DNA from 3 places in the Lysinibacillus sp. NPDC093712 genome. Region 2 is predicted to be linked to each of the others. Evidence: predicted binding sites of a transcription regulator. Region 2 holds the regulator's gene; each other region holds the start of a gene.

Region 1 (3,291 bases), on a different contig from region 2:
AAGCCATATGTCAGAGAATAACCAATATGTCCACGTGCGCCATACGATTCAAATGCATAGTACGAACCGCGAATCGCAAGCAACACTAATGAAATACTAACCGGCACAAGCAAAATTGTTCCATAGTAAAATGCTGTTTGAGGAAAAAAACCTACAATCCCAACAAAGAAAAACACTAAAAAGACATTCGTTACTTCCCATACAGGTGATAAATATCGTTTAATAATATTCGTTATAATATGGTTTTTCCCAATAAGTAGACTGTAAGCATTAAAAAAGCCTGCACCAAAATCAATGGATGCGAGCATCACATAACCAAAAAGGAAAATCCACAATACTGAAATTCCTAATATCTCTAATGTCATATGATGTCACCGCCTTTTTCTATATTCCGATCTTCAATTTCACGCTCAATTGGATTCTTTTTAAACATGCGAATTAATACAACGGTACTACCTACTCCAAGTACGGCATAAACACCTGAGAATAACAGCATCATTAAATCCACATGATCGCTCGTTGTTGCGCCCTCTGGTGTTCGCATAATACCGTATAATATCCACGGTTGACGTCCAACTTCGGCAAGCCACCAGCCTGATTCAATCGCTAGAATTGACAGTGGTGCACCTGCAACAATAATCCATCTAAACAACCGCGAATGAATAAACCGCCAACGACGTAGTTTCCCTACTACATAAACTAAAGATACTAATGCCATGAACATACCGATAAAGACCATGATATTAAACAGATAGTGAATATAAAGCGGTGGTCGGTCTTCCTCCGCAAATTGATCTAAGCCTATCACTTCTGCATTTGGATTATTAGCTGCCAGTATACTTAATGCATAAGGTACTTTAATGGCATACTTTACTTCCTCGCCATCTAGCACACCGAATAAAATAAGTGATGCTTTATCTGTTGTTTCAAAATGCCATTCTGCCGCAGCTAATTTTTCTGGTTGGTATTCCGCTAAGTATTTGCCTGAGAAGTCACCTATTATTGCTGCTGAAATCGATGTAACCAGACCAATCTTCATTAGTAAAAATAATGATTTTTTATGATAAACATGGTCTGAGCCTTTAAGCATACGGTAGCCTGCAATTGCCGCCAACACAAATGCTGATGTCATGTAGGCAGTAACAAGCACGTGCGCTACTTTAGTTGGCATAGCTGGGTTAAACATTGCTAGAAATGGTTGAATATTAACGAGCTGACCGTCCACTATGTCAAAGCCTTGTGGTGCGTTCATAAAGGCATTGACGATCGTTATAAAAACCGCAGACATTGATGCACCTAAAGCAACAGGAATTAGAAGGAGCATATGTTTTTTCTGACTATCGAAACGATCCCAAGTGTATAAGTAGATACCTAAGAAAATGGCTTCAAAGAAGAATGCAAAGGTTTCCATAAAGAGTGGTAATGCTATAGTTTGCCCTGCAAGTTGCATAAAATTCGGCCATAGTAACGATAATTGTAATCCGATAGCTGTACCTGTAACGACCCCTACAGCAACGGTAATGACGAAACCTCGTGCCCAACGTCGTGCCATTAAAATATAATGCTCGTCATTCTTTTTATATCCAGTCCATTGCGCAATCATAATCATTAACGGCACGCCGACACCAATCGTTGCATATATGATATGGAACGATAACGTAAGCTCCGTTAATGCACGACTCCAAAAGACTGCTGATTCATTAATCATCTCATTACCCTCCTAACTACCAAATATTCTTCCCAGAATGGAAAGTAGCATGATAATTGCAACACCGAAGCTTAACCAAATAAGCTTTCTTTCCTGTGACTTATACAAATTGCACCACTTCCTTTCCCTTATCCATACCCATATTTTCCACCATTTCAACGAAAAAAACCTTTATAATGGACCGAAACTTCGGCCTATTATAAAGGTTTCAAATTTTGTTCATTTAATATACGTATATTCGCCAAACATTTTTCTTAATTCTTTCACAACCCCTATTTATGAGGGGATTATAAACAAATAAGTGTAAATTTACAAAACTTATTTACACTTATCTGCAATTGTTCCATAAGATTATTTAAATTCGATCTTCCTCACGAATATCTTCAATCGGTACAAAAATTTCAATATGGCGCTTTAAGTTCTCAAACGTTGCAGGTGCATCTCCACCATATTCGCCATCTAAATTTAAATGCACTTCGTTTTCCGTCGTAACTTTCACAACACTCGCCTTTTTATAAATAACACGATCATCCTTTAAATGTTCGCCTCGTAACGCCATTGCCGCAAGTTGAATAAATTCTGGAAGGCTCACTTTTTTTAATACTAATAATGTAAAGTAACCGTCGTTTATGCTCGCATCTGGTGCAAGCTTTTCAAAGCCTCCAACAGAATTCGTTAAGCCACATAAAAACATCATTGCATCTCCATCAAATACTTCACCATCATATTCTATACGCATATGTGATGCCTTAATAGATGGAATCATTTCAACCGCTTTTAAATAGTAAGCTAACTGCCCTAGCATTGTTTTCATTTTGCTTGGGACTTCGTACGTTAGCTCAGTAATACGTCCCCCAGCAGCAATATTGATGAAATAGCGTTCTCCATTTAACAATCCAACATCAACTGGTAAGGTATCGCCTTTAATAATAATATCAACGGCTTCATCAATATTTCGTGGAATATGGACGGCACGTGCAAAATCATTCGTTGTCCCCATTGGAATTAAGCCAATCTTCGGACGTTTTTCAAATTGACCTACACCAGAAACAACCTCATTTAACGTCCCATCTCCACCAACTGCTATGATAATATCAAATCCACGTTCTACTGCGTTTTTTGCTGCTTCTATAGCATCGCCTTCACAAGTTGTTGCGTGACAAGATGTCTCATAGCCTGCTACCTCTAGTTTCTCCAATACTTCTGGTAAATGCTTTTTAAACGCTTCTCTCCCAGATGTAGGATTATAAATGATTCTTGCTCGTTTCATAACATACCTTCCTGCTTCATAAGATTCTAATACTTTCAACGAATAAACCATTGAAATGTTGCACTGATGATTTAATGCGAAGTTCTACGCCTTGCAACTCAAATTACACCATATGCTTTCAATACGCCAGTACGAGCACGTATTGAACGTTACACCTTTGACTAAGCAAATTGCTCCATTATTGTAATGCTGCTGTTACGTGTTTTTTGAAATCTTCGTATACATATGTCCAATTTGCATTGTTCGTAATATTATCTTCACGTATTTCAGTATAAAGTGCTTTTTGTGCTTCCTCAAAAGTCGGATCTTCTTT
Region 2 (3,291 bases):
TGTTGCGTCTTACGTTCTGTGCTTTCCCGTAGGAGTCGCCCGCCCTCCACTCCAATCTATATGTATTGCTAGCAGTTTACTATAATTGCTATTTTGGACATGGCAAACAGGTTCATAGAGAGGGGATGCTCGAAGTGTATGGCAAGACGAAAGTAAGAACTCATTTTTTTCAATAAAAATAACAAAAGGGATTAAGATTTCTATTCTTAATTCCTTTTGTCGACAAGCTAGGAGCTAGATGTGGAAAACATCTAGCTCTTTTTATTAGTCATTTAATTCTTCAATTTGTCGTCGTTGTTCAGCTAACAAACGCTCAACTTGCTCGCGTTCTGCTTCTTTACGCTCTTCCTCTAAAAGCAATGCCTCGGCTTGTAAAAACTTTCGATAGCCTCTGCGTGCTATGATAATACTAAACTCATAAATTACAAATAGCGGAATTGCTACGATAACGTTTGAAATAAAATCTGGTGGTGCAAGAAATACCGCAATAACGACTAACCCGAAATATGCATATTTTCTGAATTTCACCATCAGTTCAGGATTTAATATACCTAAACGCGCTAAAAATAACGTCACTACAGGTAACTGAAAAATGATTCCAAACGGCATGACTAAACGAAACAAAAATGAAAAATATTCGTTAATACCAATTGTTTGCTGTATTTCTAACTCTGTAGATAAACCCATCATAAAGTGCATGACATAGGGAAATAACACAAAATATGAAAATGAAGCTCCTGCTAAAAATAGAAAAAACGAATATGGAATATATTTTAAAGTTGCCTTGCGTTCTGTCTCATGTAAACCTGGTGTAATAAACAACCAAAGTTGATGAAGAAGCAACGGTGAACTTATCACAAATGCGATTGCAACCGTCACTTGTAAATATACGACAAGTGGATCGGTCACTTTAAATGCGTTTAAAGTTAGTTGCTCCGCTTCTTTACTATATTGAATATGTTTAATAAGTGGTTCGGCTAGATAAAAGCCAACTATAAGTGCAATAACAAAGAAAACAGCGCAAATAAAGAGCCGTTTTCTTAGTTCTTCTAAATGCTCTACGACTGTTAATTCTCTTGGATTCATATTAACTAGACATCCTTAACTTACTTAACGTTATCATTTTCTTTATGTTCAATTATTTTCTTTTTTGTATCATCATCGTCATCAGCTAAACCTTTTGTTGCATTTTTAAATTCGCGAAGTGTAGAACCCATTGCCTTACCTAGCTCAGGTAATTTCTTTGGTCCGAATATTAAAATTGCAACCACACCGATAATAACTAGGCTAACTGGTGTAAAAGCACTTAAGTGCACAACCATTGCAGCCACCTCCTCTTATATATATATCATTTTAACTTAAATTTTTTCGTTTGGCGAATTTATTTCAATAGTTTAAACACCATCAATTGTAACAGTTTACAAATTTGTGAATGCCCTTTATTTATCGCTATTTCGGATTAAGTAAATAAGCGCTTGTAATTCTACCGACAAATCTATCGTTAATAATTTCATAGTATCTGGTACGGTAATACGCTCTGGCGTAAAGTTTAAAATGCCTTTTGCATTCATTGCTGCTAATCGATCAGCCATCTTCTGAGCAGAGCGCGAAGATACAGTTAAAATAGCAAGGTCTGCTCCAAATTCATCATACTTTTCTTCTAATAAATCGGGATGATAAACGGGAATATTGCTTATCATTTTCCCTTCTTTTGGTGCCTTTGAGTCAAATGCAACCACAATATGAGTGTTATGATTTTTTTGGAAATTATACTTTAAAAATGCATTCCCTAAGTTCCCCACACCGATTAACGCTACTTTTGTTGTCTCATGCTGATCAAGTGTTTGGCTAAAAAACTTCAATAGATGCTGAACATCATAGCCATATCCCTTTTTGCCAAGCGCACCGAAATAAGAAAAATCTCGACGAATCGTTGCAGAATCGATTTTCATCGCCTCGCTCAATTCCTTCGATGAAATACGTTCCATTCCTTCTTGCGCAAAGTTTTGGATAAATCGATAGTAAAGAGGAAGTCTTTTCGTTGTGGCTTGTGGAATTTTTACTTCTTGTTTCAAACTTTTTCCTCCTTATAAACACATCAAATTCACCTAAGCGTATTTGAATACTCATTTTGAAACATGCTTATATGAATCAATTACATTTCAGCGTACATGCATCCAGAATTTTTTGAGCATGCTTAAAGTCTTCTCATAAAATCTATGACATCCGCTGGGTCGCTAATTTGATTCAGACGGGTTTCAACCCACACTGAGTTCAATGCATATCATATTCATCACCCACTTATAAAAGTGGAGGATTTCCCTTTAGTTAACGGCGTGTTTTACGTCACTAACTAAAGAGAAATCGTTTCAATCTTACATGACAGCTTAGAATAAGTAAAGCACTGACATTGCAAGCAATTCCGTCATCCTTTACACTAAGAAAGAATTGAGGTGTCAAGAATGATTGTATTACAAGTCAATCAACTATATAAATCCTTTATTGCAGATGAAATTTTAAGTGGTGTCAAACTAGAAGTACAACACCGTGATCGTGTAGCATTAGTCGGACGTAACGGAGCTGGTAAATCCACTTTACTAAAAATCATCGCTGGTCAATTGTCATATGATTCTGGCGATATTATTATTCCAAAGGGCGTACAAGTTGGCTATTTAGAACAACATGCGGGTCTAAATTCAACTTTATCAATTTGGGACGAAATGATGACAATTTTCGAACCGCTTCTTGGACAAGAAAAGACATTACGTTCGCTCGAACAGCAAATGGCTGATCCAGCGGTTTATGAAAATCCAGAAATGTATGCAAAGGTCATGTCCGAATATGACCAATTACAGCATGATTTTAAAGATTCAGGAGGCTATCAATACGAATCTGATACGCGTTCTGTTCTTCATGGTATGCAATTTTACCCAGAGGATTATGAAAAAGCAATTAGCTCATTGTCAGGAGGACAACGAACTCGTTTAGCTCTTGCAAAGCTTCTATTAAGTAAGCCAGATTTATTAATTCTCGATGAGCCTACAAACCATTTAGATATAGAAACATTATCTTGGTTAGAGACTTATTTAAAAGGCTATGAAGGCGCTATTTTAATCGTTTCACATGACCGTTACTTCTTAGACCAAGTTGTCTCCATCGTCTATGAAGTTTCTCGTCATCGCGTTACGAAATACACTGGAAACTACAGTGCTTATTTAGATGAAAAGGCGAAAAACTATGAGCGCGATGTAAAAATGTTTGAACGCCAGCAGGATGAGAAAGCAAAGCTTG
Region 3 (3,291 bases), on a different contig from region 2:
TTTGTGCACGCATTAAAAGTGCGTCGATACCACCGCGGAATAGCATTAATAGTGCTACGGCGATATACATAATACCGATCTTTTTATGATCGACTGTTGATAGCCAGTTTTTATAGAAGTAGCCCCATTTTTTAAAATAAGTAAGGCCTGCTACGACAACAACTGCACCAACTACGATACTGATAGCTGCCGCTAAAATCATCGGTTCTTGCAGTGGATGGAATAATTCTTCCATACTCATAGGATGCGCTCCTTTCAAATTTGAAAATTAGTGTGAATGTGTTGATTTGGCATCAGTGTTTGAATGGTCCATATCTTCATGATTCATGTCTTCGTCAGACATGTCCATGTCACTATGGTCCATACCCCCCATATCCATATCACCATGTGCCATTGGTGCTGGGCTGAAATCTAAGTGAGTAGATGAGTAGCTTGAACGACCTACGTGTTCAGCTGCTAATAATTCTTTGAATTTCTCTTCAGTTAATGGTTTTTCGTTCGCTTTTACATCAGCAACCCATTGATCGAAGTCTGCTTGTGTCATAGATTGTGCTTCAAATTCCATTTCCGCAAATCCACGACCGTTAAAGTTTGAGTTACGACCCATGAAAGAGCCAACTTCATCAGCTGCAAGGTGAATAGTTGTTAACATGTCACTCATCGCATATTTTTGACCAGCTAACTGTGGAATCCAGAAACTTGTGATTGGTCCGAATGAATACAATTTGAACTCGATTGGACGATCAGTTGGAATGTTTACATAGTTCACAGTCTCAATACCCTCTTCTGGATAGCTAAAATGCCATTTCCAGTTTGAAGATGCTGCATAAATAACAAGTGGTTCTTTATTGTCATAACCTTCTGGTGTTGTTTCTACCGTACTAGTTGTTTTAACAGTAACAATTGCTAGGAATGCTACGATAATAATAGGAATAACTGTCCACGTAATTTCAAGTACGTGACTACCTTCTTCATGAGGTGGCTCATAATCGGCAGATGCTTTTGATGCTCGGTATTTTGTTAGCATAAACGCAAAAAGCACATACACGACTAGTAAAATAACTGCCATTGTAATAATGGATAAAATAATTGTGTTTGATAATGTTTGAGCATTCGGTCCTTTTGGATTGAAAACTGTTAATGGTTCACATCCAGACAGGATTGCGATAGCGCCAAATACTAAAAACATTAAGCTTAATTTTTTATTCATGTTTGACTCCTTTCTATAAAACGGCTATTCATAAATTTCATGTGTAGTAGTCTTGATTCACATTTATAAATAGTGGGTATTGAGGTCACCTCTTTTATCTGATGTACCAATCAAGTACAGTTGCATTTACAATGACAATGGCATGGTTCAATATGAAACATAATGTCTTGTAATTGATTGGTCTGGTGCAAGCGTTCACATACATGATGATTTATGCACCATAAATTGGACAAAATTTTAATGTCGATGGTCACATCATGACTTTGTTTGCATATAGGATTATACGCCCGCTTCACCAAAAAAAAAAATAATTAATTATAAATATGATAATGAAAGGGGGGTGAATATGAACATTTTTTGAACAAAAAAAGCTATTTTGCTATTGGTATTTTTAGGTTTTGTTAAATAAGCACTGTATAAACGTTGAAAATACTGAGTTTATCGTATTTAACTAAGTAAACAAATTATTTGTGAAAAATCCTATTTCACATTTTAGACGACGTTTTGTAATAAAGTCCTTGTTATACCTCTGTTTTTAATTCTTTTTAGTTGCGTTTTTTTTAAAAAAGGAGTATATAAAAAGACGTTTTTTTGAAGATTAAAGGATAAATTTTCTATGTAAGGAATGATAAGAGAAAGGATATTGGAACAATGATAAAATTATGTTAACATAATTAAGCGCTTTCAATATTTAACAGAAATTAGTATATCAATATTGGTGATTCCTGAAAAAAGAACATCCAATTTGATTTGGATGCTCTATCAAAAGTTAAGAACCGAGCTTCAGCCACTTTGCTACTTGGATGTACAGTGTGTTTTGAAGTTTAGGTGCTTGATTATTCATTTTTAAAGCGAAATATAATGTCTTCATCGCATTTAATGTGCAAGTACGTCCGCTAAAAAAGCTTTCATTATAACCTTGCGTTACCAAATGCATTTCGAATTTATCAAAAGCTTGCTCCACCCATTCTGATAAGGCTTCTTCAGAATAGTCTCTTGCTAATAATGCCTCAATGATATTTACAAAGCGTTCTTCCTCATCGTTTACATAGACAACATCTTTCCAAGTTGCCAATTTCAGTGCGTGTAAGATGGATGGTGCATATTGCAAGTCAAACTTAGGGTGTTTAATTGTCATGGCAGCTAAATCGGCCCCGTGTGCAATGCTGTGTGCCCAACCTTTGCCTTCGACGTGTCCTCTTGTATCCTTTTCAAGTAACAAATAACGACCGATTTTTTTAAAGAAAGATTGTAAGCTTGTGTCATTTAAAATAAGGAGCTCACTATCTTTTGCAAGAATGCTAGCTACAAGTAACGCTGAAAAGGAGCGTGTGAATACACTATCTTCCGTTTGTTCCCCGATGTTTGCATATAAGTAATCGTCACCTATTGCCGTATCGAACAAATTTTGGAGTTGCTGTGAATTTAGTAAGTTATCACTGATCAGGTCGATAAATGTTCGATATATAAGGTGGTCACGTAGCCTTTCATCAGTTGAACCGATGTGCGTTAACATTTCCTCCAATAGCCAGTCGCCTTCTTTTTCAAAAAACGCTTGTCTTGCTGTAAGTGTCATTGAAGAAAATGTTTGTAATGCTTCTTTTATATCCATGATAATTGCCTCCAATAATAAATCTATTTTTTTATTATACCTTCTTTACTAAAGAAATTTGTCAGATGTGAATTTTTTAATGGTTACTTTCGCAATAGGAATACCAGAATCTATCGAAAGCTGATATGATTATAGCGCAACGAATGAAGGATTGGTGTTTGATTCATGACAAAAAGACATACTTTTCAAGTATGCCTCAGACATAAGAATAGTTTATGGGCTAGTCGGTTTCAAAAGCATCATCTACATAAAAGGTTTTTGTTTTGCTTCCTATAATATAACAGCAGACTTTATGCCGAGCGGCCATTCGATAAATGTGTTTTGATTCGATTTTAATTCAACAAGGATACTCGCATTTTTGATGGCATCTAAAAGCCACTCACTATAATAGAGCGTTGGGTTGGGATGCTGTAAAATGCGTTCCATATCTTTTGTGTCAATATGCAGAATCTTATAATTGCATTCAATG

What was found. Region 2 encodes Rex, which represses fermentation and respiration genes when NADH is low (regulators of the CRP and FNR family bind a similar motif). Its sites were predicted from a motif close to TTGTGAAATATTTCACAA; they were not measured.
Region 1: ACQKNX_RS21140 (cytochrome ubiquinol oxidase subunit I) is a predicted target of Rex. The motif match lies at 1,960-1,977, and genes of this name have one in related genera.
Region 3: qoxA (cytochrome aa3 quinol oxidase subunit II) is a predicted target of Rex. The motif match lies at 1,394-1,411, and genes of this name have one in related genera.

What each region holds. Positions count from the first base shown of each region.
Region 1 is NZ_JBNNUU010000008.1:28,814-32,104, reverse strand. Features, by position in the region: gene ACQKNX_RS21145 (cytochrome d ubiquinol oxidase subunit II) at 1-365, opposite strand, end outside; gene ACQKNX_RS21140 (cytochrome ubiquinol oxidase subunit I) at 362-1,708, opposite strand; gene ACQKNX_RS21135 (diacylglycerol kinase) at 2,064-2,978, opposite strand; gene ACQKNX_RS21130 (thioredoxin family protein) at 3,157-3,291, opposite strand, start outside.
Region 2 is NZ_JBNNUU010000016.1:5,174-8,464, reverse strand. Features, by position in the region: gene tatC (twin-arginine translocase subunit TatC) at 265-1,086, opposite strand; gene ACQKNX_RS25165 (twin-arginine translocase TatA/TatE family subunit) at 1,107-1,322, opposite strand; gene ACQKNX_RS25160 (redox-sensing transcriptional repressor Rex) at 1,440-2,075, opposite strand; gene ACQKNX_RS25155 (ABC-F family ATP-binding cassette domain-containing protein) at 2,463-3,291, shown strand, end outside.
Region 3 is NZ_JBNNUU010000002.1:719,204-722,494, reverse strand. Features, by position in the region: gene qoxB (cytochrome aa3 quinol oxidase subunit I) at 1-241, opposite strand, end outside; gene qoxA (cytochrome aa3 quinol oxidase subunit II) at 269-1,210, opposite strand; gene ACQKNX_RS11045 (DUF2785 domain-containing protein) at 1,980-2,822, opposite strand; gene ACQKNX_RS11040 (hypothetical protein) at 3,093-3,291, opposite strand, start outside.